3 regions of the Streptomyces sp. NPDC031497 genome follow, and region 1 is predicted to be linked to each of the others. Evidence: riboswitches for the same ligand, from Rfam matches in the RefSeq annotation. Region 1 holds a riboswitch; each other region holds the start of a gene.

The links. Region 1 has a riboswitch for cyclic di-AMP ahead of ACZ5K7_RS31955 (transglycosylase SLT domain-containing protein). Riboswitches for the same ligand answer to the same signal wherever they lie in the genome.
Region 2: linked by a shared signal. The riboswitch ahead of ACZ5K7_RS14070 (C40 family peptidase) and the one ahead of ACZ5K7_RS31955 (transglycosylase SLT domain-containing protein) in region 1 are both predicted to bind cyclic di-AMP.
Region 3: linked by a shared signal. The riboswitch ahead of ACZ5K7_RS12755 (M23 family metallopeptidase) and the one ahead of ACZ5K7_RS31955 (transglycosylase SLT domain-containing protein) in region 1 are both predicted to bind cyclic di-AMP.

What each region holds. Positions count from the first base shown of each region.
Region 1 covers NZ_JBVIKO010000018.1:149,038-152,280, forward strand. The annotation lists gene ACZ5K7_RS31950 (CocE/NonD family hydrolase) at 158-616, shown strand; cyclic di-AMP (ydaO/yuaA leader) riboswitch at 1,288-1,485, shown strand; gene ACZ5K7_RS31955 (transglycosylase SLT domain-containing protein) at 1,489-1,977, shown strand; gene ACZ5K7_RS31960 (HAD family hydrolase) at 1,987-2,793, opposite strand; gene ACZ5K7_RS31965 (hypothetical protein) at 2,940-3,243, shown strand, end outside.
Region 2 covers NZ_JBVIKO010000006.1:53,634-56,876, reverse strand. The annotation lists gene pcrA (DNA helicase PcrA) at 1-1,642, opposite strand, end outside; cyclic di-AMP (ydaO/yuaA leader) riboswitch at 1,966-2,138, shown strand; gene ACZ5K7_RS14070 (C40 family peptidase) at 2,147-3,243, shown strand, end outside.
Region 3 covers NZ_JBVIKO010000005.1:297,741-300,983, forward strand. The annotation lists gene ACZ5K7_RS12750 (SGNH/GDSL hydrolase family protein) at 10-795, opposite strand; gene ACZ5K7_RS12755 (M23 family metallopeptidase) at 1,033-1,977, opposite strand; cyclic di-AMP (ydaO/yuaA leader) riboswitch at 1,980-2,142, opposite strand; gene ACZ5K7_RS12760 (alpha-galactosidase) at 2,451-3,243, opposite strand, start outside.

The sequences.
Region 1 (3,243 bases):
CGCCGTACCGTCCGGCAGACCACCGGCCACGGACGGTCGCACCCTCTCCGTCCGACATCACCTGCCCGGAGGTACCCCCTCCGCCGCCCGTCAAAGCCGACGGAGGCACACCGCGCCGATCCACGCCCATACCGCCATCCTCACCCTCATCCCCTACGTGATCACGCACGAGGACCTCCGCACGCCCTTCGCCTTCGGAACGTCGCCTCCACGCGTCTCCACGCGCACACGCGCGTGGCGTGCACCGGCGGACGAGCCCGCCCATGCGCGCAGCTCGCCCTCGCCCCCCCCACCCGCGGCTCCATGCGCCACGGGCACGTACCGACCGGCCTGCAGGGCGGACCCGCGACCGTCGAACGGCCGACAGTGCGGCCCCGGTGCAAACGCGAGCGTCGGCACGGCCGGCGCCTCCTGGGACGGCTGCATCTTCCTCCGGACGGCGGCCCTCGCGCCCGAGCCGCTCAAGGCGGTCGCCGTGGCCCGCTCCACGGACGGCCACCATGACAACGACGCGCGGTACGGCGGAGGTTCCGCCCTCACGGTGGACACGCGCGCGTGGACGGCCTTCCTGCCCGCCGCCGGGTCGATGAGCCCGCCACCTCCCCCTAAGGCGTGACCGGAATCACGTACGCCCGTCACATGCGAACTCCTGGCGGCCTCCTGGACCTTGGGCCGCCCGACGGCCTCCGAGGTGCCCGAGCGGCCGAAGCTGCCGGGCGCCCACCTCCCCGGCGCGCGCGATCAGCGCGGCACGCGCGCGTAGCAGGACCGTACGGAGTTCCCGAAGGCACACCAGGGGGGCACCCAACCGGATGAACCGGATGCACAGAACCCGCTGCCGACCACACCTGGTCGGACCCCATCGGTTCACCCCCGCCGAGCCGGAATTCCATCGAATTAGGCAATTCGGACAATCTCGCGAGTTACCTGTGACGCGGGCCACTTCATCCATCCCCATCAGGGCAATCCATAGGAATGGCGGCGAGGAACTTTTCCGCCGATGCCCGGAAAAACGGATTCCATGAATCCGTCTTGTCCGATTCGCCGTAATTGCCGTTTCGTGAAGTAGGTCACGTGGCCCTGAGTGCCACAGGGGTGGTAAGGCGAACCTTTCTCTCCTTTTCCTGTGGGCGAGTTGAGACTTGGCAGCCGCAAAGGATCAAGCGGCCCATACGACTCAGATCAAGGTCAATCGGTGTGTTGTGTGAATCAGGTACTTGTTCCGGACATGTGCTCTCGCATACGTTCCCGCTCGCCGGGCGGACGCCGAATCCTGCCGCCGCCCGTCGTGACCCATCGACGAGTCCATTCGCACGGCAGGAGCGGGGAAACCAGGTAAGTCGCCGGACCGGGCGACCGACGTCACCGACGGACGTCGTACCGGAACGGCTAGGGGTTAAGTCGTCTCGCCTCAGGGCGGAGCGGCCGGGCACTCCCCGGGCCCGAACCCGACAGCTCACCTCGCAGGCGACGGAGAGGAACCACGCCATGTCTGCTGCCGCTCGGCACCGCTGTCCCCGCCGTAACCGCGTCATCCGCACGCTCGCCATCGCCGGCACCGGCGCCGCCGTGCTCGCCCTCCCGCTCATCGGGGCGACGGCCGCTTCCGCCGCCACCTCCACCACCTCGACGGCCTCGACGACGCTCGCCGGGTACCCGAACAACCTCGACGGCTGGATCCGCGAGTCGCTCGCGATCATGGCCGAGAAGCACATCCCGGGCAGCTACAACGGCATCTACCGCAACGTGATGCGTGAGTCCTCCGGCAATCCGCAGGCCATCAACCTCTGGGACTCCAACGCGGCCGCCGGCATCCCCTCCAAGGGCCTGCTCCAGGTGATCGACCCGACGTTCAAGACCTACCACGTGGACGGGACGTCGTTCGACATCTACGACCCGGTCGCGAACATCACCGCCGCCTGCAACTACGCCGCCGCGCGGTACGGCTCGATGGACAACGTGCACGGCGCGTACTGACCGGCGCCGTCAGCTGAAGAGTCTCTCGAGGACGACGGCGATGCCGTCGTCCTCGTTCGACAGGGTGATCTCGTCGGCCACCGTCTTGAGTTCGGGATGGGCGTTGGCCATGGCCACCCCATAGGACGCCCAGTCGAACATGGGGATGTCGTTGGGCATGTCCCCGAAGGCGACGACCTGTCCGGAGCTCAGTCCCAGGTGGTCGGCGGCCAGCGCCAGGCCGGTCGCCTTGGTCACCCCGCACGGCTGGAGCTCGACGGTTCCCGGCCCCGACATGGTGACCGTCGCCAGCGATCCCACCACCGCGCGCGCGGTCGCCGCCAGTTCGTCGTCGGACAGGGTGTGGTGGCGCAGCAGCACCTTGCTGATGGGCGCGCACCACAGGTCGTCGCGCCGGCCGACGCGCAGCGCGGGCAGCGTGGGGTGGGGCATCAGGTAGCCCGGCTCGATGAGCGTGAGCCCGTCCACGCCGTCCTGGTCGACCGCCGCGTACACCTGCCCGACCTCGGCCTCGATCTTGCCGAGGGCGGTCTCCGCCAGTTCCCGGTCCAGGGTGACCGACCACAGCAGCCGGTCCGCGCCGGCGTCGTACACCTGCGCGCCCTGGCCGCAGACCGCGAGTCCCGTGCAGCCGAGGTCGTCCAGGAGGGGGCGCACTCTCGGCGCGGGGCGGCCGGTCACCACGAGATGCCGGGCGCCGGCCCGGCCGGCCCGCGCGAGCGCGGCGAGCGTCCGCTCCGACAGGGTGTCGTCGGCGCGCAGCAGCGTGCCGTCCAGGTCGGTGGCGATCAGTGCGTACGGGGTGGGTGCGACCATGATCAGAGAATACGGACAGCACGCCCCTGAGACTCACTGTGCGTTTCGGCCTCAAGTGGCGCCCGCCGTCGCCGTGATGGGGCGTTGTCAGTGGGGCGCGTTACGTTGGCGGTGGGTTGACTGCACCGATGGGACGGGGGGCGGGCGTGGCGACGGACGGACCGGGAGACTTCCGGGAGCATCTGCTGGAGGCGGCGACCGGGGTGCTGGAGCGGTTCCCGCGGGAGCTGCGGCCGGAGATCTACGCGCTGTCGTTCCGCATCTGGCGTGTCGAGCACGACGATCGCAGACCGTACGTGGCGATCGGCTACAACACCGAGAGCCAGTACGAGGCCGAACGGAACGAGGCGGACCCGGGCGAGGCGCGCTGGAACTACGCGTGCTGGCTCCTCGACGGCTTCGAGATGCTCGGCAACTGTCCCGAGGACCCGGTCGGCGGCGCGCTGTACG
Region 2 (3,243 bases), on a different contig from region 1:
GGTCCTCCATCAGGGTGTTGAACCGCTTGACCGCGTTGGTGGACCGCGCGGCCATGCCGTACGCCTCGTCCACGCGCTTGAGTGCCTGGGGGAAGCTGATCTTCTCGCGCTGGGCGAGGGCGTCGATCATCGCCTCCGCGCGGTCGCCGATACCGCGCTTGGGGACGTTGAGGATCCGGCGCAGCGGGACGGAGTCCTCGGGGTTGGCGAGGACCCGGAGGTAGGCCAGGACGTCCCGGACCTCCTTGCGCTCGTAGAAGCGGACACCGCCGACGACCTTGTAGGGCAGGCCGACACGGATGAAGATCTCCTCGAAGACACGGGACTGCGCGTTGGTGCGGTAGAAGACGGCGACATCGCCCGCCTTCGCCTTGCCCGCGTCCGTCAGACGGTCTATCTCGTCGGCGACGAACTGCGCCTCGTCGTGCTCGGTGTCGGCGACGTAGCCGGTGATCTGCGCGCCCGCGCCCGCGTTGGTCCACAGATTCTTCGGGCGGCGGGACTCGTTGCGCTCGATGACCGCGTTGGCGGCGGAGAGGATCGTCTGCGTGGAGCGGTAGTTCTGCTCCAGGAGGATCGTCGTCGCGTTCGGGTAGTCCTCCTCGAACTGGAGGATGTTGCGGATCGTCGCGCCCCGGAAGGCGTAGATCGACTGGTCGGCGTCACCGACGACGCAGAGCTCGGCGGGCGGCAGGTCCTGCTCGCCCGGCGGCACGTCCGCCTCGTGAGCGCCGGTGCCGACCAGCTCGCGCACGAGGGCGTACTGGGCGTGGTTGGTGTCCTGGTACTCGTCGACCAGGACGTGCCGGAAGCGGCGGCGATAGTGCTCGGCGACGTCCGGGAAGGCGCGCAGCAGGTTGACGGTCGTCATGATCAGGTCGTCGAAGTCGAGGGCGTTCGCCTCACGCAGCCGCGACTGGTACATGGCGTAGGCCTGGGCGAGGGTCTTCTCGAAGCCGTCGCTCGCCCGAGCGGCGAAGTCCTCCTCGTCGACCAGCTCGTTCTTGAGGTTGCTGACCTGGGCGCTGAACGACTTCGGCGGGAAGCGCTTGGGGTCGAGGTCCAGGTCGCGGCAGACCAGGGCCATCAGGCGCTTGGAGTCGGCGGCGTCGTAGATCGAGAAGGAGGAGGTGAAGCCGAGCTTCTTGCTCTCCCTGCGCAGGATCCGCACGCACGCGCTGTGGAAGGTCATCACCCACATCGCGTTCGCGCGCGGGCCGACGAGGTGCTCGACGCGCTCCTTCATCTCGCCCGCGGCCTTGTTGGTGAAGGTGATCGCGAGGATCTGCCCCGGGTGCACCTGGCGCGCGCCGAGCAGGTGCGCGATGCGGTGGGTGAGCACGCGCGTCTTGCCGGAACCGGCGCCGGCCACGATCAGCAGCGGGGACCCTGCGTGCACGACGGCGGCCCGCTGGTTCTCGTTCAGCCCCTCCAGGAGCGCGGCCGGGTCCAGGGCCGGGCGGGCGGCACCGTCGCGGTAGTAGGCGTCACGGTCCGGGGGCGCGTCGAACTGCCCGCCGAACAGATCGTCCGGAACCGGCTCCGGTACGTGCTCGTCCTCGGGCGGCGGCGGGGGTTCCTCCTCGTGGCCGCGCGGGGGCTGGAGGCTCGCCAGGAAGCTGTCGTCAAAGAGGCTGCTCATCGCTCTCCGAGTCTAGGGCGCCCCACTGACAACCGGTCCCCACCCCGGAAAGTCACCCCGGTCACCCGCCAGAATCGGCCCCTCACGGTCAGCGATCACACGCCGTGAACACGGGTGTGCCCGTCAGCCGAGAGCGCGGACCACTCGACCGCGCCGGACAAGTAACCCCATACCATCCCCGATCGACCGATCCGACCGGTCCGCAACACCAAGGTCACGAAAATGTATCGGGCATATCGCACATCAAACTTCACACAGAGCACACGAGTTGGTTAACGTGCCGGGCAGGCCGTACGACCCCCACCGGCGAACGTCGCCGGGCCGCACGGCCTCCGCCGAATCCAGGGTGCCGCCGCGCATCCGGAACCGGGGACCCACACCGAACCTTGGGGTGAATCGGTCCCGACTTCCCACTGGGGAACGGACCGTAGGGCAACCCTTCCGAACCACCGCCCGAATCCGACAGCTAACTCGGTAGGCGGAGCACGGAAGGAGTCGCCCCCGTTGGCGTCGCACCGCAAGTCGCGTCCGTCCGCAACGCGCGTAGCAGGCATACGCACCCCCGCCCTGGCCACCGCCGCCCTCACCTCCGTGGCACTGCTCTCCCAGACGGCCAACGCCGCACCCTCCGAGGACGGCAAGCCCAGCCTGGAGGAGGTCGAGAAGAAGGTCGACGCCCTCTACCGGCAGGCGGAGTCGGCGACCGAGAAGTACAACGCGGCCAAGGAGAAGACCGGCAAGCAGCGCAAGCAGGTCGACACCCTGCTCGACGACGTCGCCGAGCGCACGGACCGGCTCAACAAGGCGCGTGAGGAACTGGGGTCGTTCGCCGCGGCCCAGTACCGGACCGGGGCCAGTGCGCCCGACACGGCGACCTTCCTGCTCGCGGACAGTCCTCAGGACTACTTCGACCAGACGCAACTGATGAGCCGGCTGACCTCGCGCGAGAAGGACGCGGTCGACGACTACACCACACAGCAGTCCGCGACCATGGCGAAGCGGCAGGAGGCCGCCAAGAGCCTGGAGACGCTCACCGAGACGCAGGACGACCTCAAGACCGCCAAGTCCACCGTCCAGACGAAGCTGACCTCCGCGCGGGAGCTGCTGTCGCAGCTGACGGCCCAGGAGAAGGCACGACTGGCGGAGATCGAGCAGAAGCAGCGGGCGGCGGCGGCACGCGAGGCGGCCGAGCTCGCGCAGCAGCAGGCGGCGGCCGCGAAGCAGGAGGCGTCGCCCTCCTCGACGTCGGCCTCCAGCAGCTCCCCGTCGTCGTCCTCCGACTCCGCCTACGGGACGAAGGCCGCCAAGGCGATCGCCTTCGCCCGCGCGCAGGTCGGCAAGCCGTACGTCTGGGGCGCCACCGGGCCCGGCTCGTACGACTGCTCCGGCCTCTCCCAGGCCGCCTGGAAGGCCGCGGGCGTCTCCCTGCCGCGCACCACCTACGACCAGGTGAACGCCGGCACCACCGTCTCCCTCGCCGACGCCCAGCCCGGCGACCTGGTTTTCTTCTACGACGACGTCAGCCACGTCGGCATCTACATCGGCGACGGCATGATGATCCACGCCCCGAAGCCCGGCGCGTACGTCCGGGAGGAGTCGAT
Region 3 (3,243 bases), on a different contig from region 1:
TTGCCGCCCTCAAGCCACAGAGGCGATCCGCATCTTGATGTCGTCCGGGGAGAGTGCCCCCTTGGCCGTCACGTGGTCGCCCGACGACTCGCCGCGCAGCCGTCGTCCGATCCACGGCACCAGGTACTCACGGGCCCAGTGCACGTCGTCGCGGCGGACCTCCAGGGTGCCGCGGGGCGGCAGCGGGGGCCACGGCTGGTCCGGGTCGGCCGGAACCTCGACGCCGAGCACCTGGCCGGCCCGCAGCGCCACGCGTGTGTGCCCCTCGGGAGACAGGTGCAGCCGGTCGCCGTCCCAGGCCCGCCGGTCCTGCACGGTCTTCAGGGACCACAGGTCGAGGACCGGGCAGCCGTACCGGTCGGCGACGGCCCGGACATGGCCGTTGTAGGTGGCGATCTTGCCGCGCAGATGCTTGAGGACGGGCACGCCCCGGGTGTCGAACCCGGTGGTCACCAGAACCGTGCCGACGGCCTCGGTCAGTTGGGCCACGGCCCGCTCGAACCGCTCGGCCACCTCGTCGGGGTCGGTGCCGGGGCGGATGATGTCGTTGCCGCCGGCGGAGAAGGAGACCAGGTCCGGGGCGAGTTCCAGGGCCTGCGGCACCTGGTCCGCCACGATCTGGTCGAGCAGTTTCCCGCGCACCGCGAGGTTGGTGTACTCGAAGTCGCCCTCGGGCTGCCGGTCCGACAGCAGTACCGCGAACCGGTCCGCCCAGCCGACGAACGCCCCGTCGGGGCCGGGGTCGCCGACGCCCTCGGTGAAGCTGTCCCCCACCGCTACGTACGACCCGATCACTGATGCATTGTCACTCTTCGAATCGTCTGCCACGTCGGACCATGATTCACCTTCGACTGTGACCTACGCGACCGTAATCAGGGGTTGACGAACGGTGAGATAAGACACGCCTAAATACTCGACCAAGCCAGGAATAAGCCTCCGAACAGCGGCGTTGAAGGGTCGATCGCCCGAAGGCCGGACCCGGGGATCGGGGTCCGGCCTTCGGACTGCGTGTCAGATCAGGGGGGTGCCGGGTCAGCCGACGGCGACGCCCTTGGAGCGGAGGTAACCGACCGGGTCGATGTCGGAGCCGTAGTCGGGGGTGGTCCGGATCTCGAAGTGGAGGTGCGGGCCGGTCACGTTGCCGGTGGCGCCGGAGAGGCCGACCTGCTGGCCCGCGGTCACGGTCTGGCCGACCGAGACGGAGAGCGCGGAGAGGTGGCCGTACTGCGCGTAGTAGCCGTCGGCGAGCCTGATGACGACCTGGTTGCCGTAGGCACCGCCCCAGCCCGCCGTGACGACCGTGCCCGCGCCGACGGCCTTGACCGGGGTGCCGGTCGGAACGACGAAGTCGACGCCGGTGTGGTAGCCGCTGGACCACATGCTGCCGGCCACGTGGTAGCCGGTGCCGATGGTGCCGCCGGTGACCGGGAGGTTGAATCCGGAGGCGGTCGTCGTCGACGCGCCCGAGGAGGGGGTCGTGTTCGAGGACGACGTGGAGTTCGAGGAGTTCGAGGACGACGAGGAGGGGGCGGCGGGCTGCGCGTGGGACCGCGTCCCGGACCGGGAGTCCGCGTTCGGGGTGTCGGTCGTCGCGGCGTGGCGGCCGTCGAGCGTGAGCCTGAGACCGGGGTGGATCAGCGAGGGGTTGTCGCCGACCGCCTGCCGGTTGTCGGCGTAGAGCCGGGGCCAGCCGCCGTCGACATGGTGTTCGCGGGCGATCTTCGAGAGATAGTCGCCGGGCACCACCGTGTAGACGCGGTGCGTGGAATTCCCGGTGCCGGAATCCCGAACGGCGGTCTTCTCGACTGTCGGAAGCGCCTGCGTGATCTTTTCGGAAACGGACTGCGAGGTGGCCGCGTGGGCGCCGGTGGCCCCCATGAGCGGCAGAGCCAGCGCGGCGCCACCGGTTCCGGCGACGGCCATCGAGCGGGTGAAACGCTGGGACTTGGGGCGGCGGTGCTTACCCTTCGCGGGCATGACGCATTCCTCTCCGGCGCCTGCGAGGTGAGCTGTCGGGTTCGGGCTGGAGCTGCCCGGCCACGCGGGAAGATGTGGCTACACCCCTAGCCGTCCCGGGAACCGGAACAGGCGGTCATACCTGGTGGGTCCCCCGCTCCTGCCAGGCACGGGTGAGTGTGTGTGGGGACTCCGGGCGGCGGCAGGATTCGGCGTTCCGTCCGGATGCGTGGCGAACGTAAGCGAGTAGGACGCACATAAACAAGCGCCAGGTTCCGCATGTCCAATTTCGACTTGATCCGTTAGGGGAATTCCCGGTCACCCTCCGTGAATTCCAGCCTTACGCATTTTTCCAAGCGCCTTGAAAAGCACCGGAATTACGTGAACATGACGCGCGACGGACGGTCACGAATATGACGCTCCTCACGCACGTCACACCACGTCCCCTTATTACGGACCGAGTGGCAATGAAGGCGCCAAATCGGGCAGAAGGATCAGATGCGACGCAGCCGGAGAACCGTCGCATCCAGGTCGCCGCGCAGCTCGGTGCGCAGCCCGTGGTGCAACAGGACCGCACCTCGATGCACTTCGCCCGTTTCGCGGCATTCGTACGATGCCGTCGGGTCGAGGCCCTGCAGGCGCAGCGCCGGCATCGGCTCGCCGTAGCTCTGCGCCTGGAGCCAGGCGAGGACCACGGTCTCGTCGCCGAGCGTGTACTGCACCGCGCTCAGCCCGCCGGTCGGCGGCCGCAGCCGGAACTGGTCGCCGCGCTGCACCAGGGGCCGGATGTCCTTGTAGAGCTCCACCCAGCGGCCGGCCTCGGCGAGCTCCTCCTCGGTCCACTGCGAGAGGTCGCCACCGACGCCGAGCGCCCCGGCCATGGAGCTGACGAACCGGAAACGCAGGCTGCTGACCCGGCCGTTGAGCTGGTGGTTCGGGCTGTCGGTGACCCAGGCGGACATCACCCGGGCCGGGTGGATCTGGCTGAAGCCGTGCTGGATGGCGAGCCGGTCCAGCGGGTCGGTGTTGTCGGAGGTCCACACCTCGTCGGTACGGCTCATGATGCCGAGGTCGATCCGGCCGCCACCGCCGGAGCAGGACTCGATGGCGACGTTCGGGTGGGCCGCCCGGATCCGGTCGAGCAGGGCGTACAGCCCACGGACATGGTCGACCCACAGCCGCTGGGGGTACGGCTCGCCGGGCCAGCCCGCGTCGGTGAAACAGCGGTTGAAGTCCCACTTGACGTAGTCGATCGGGGCGCTGGACAGCAGGGTGTCGAGCTGCTCC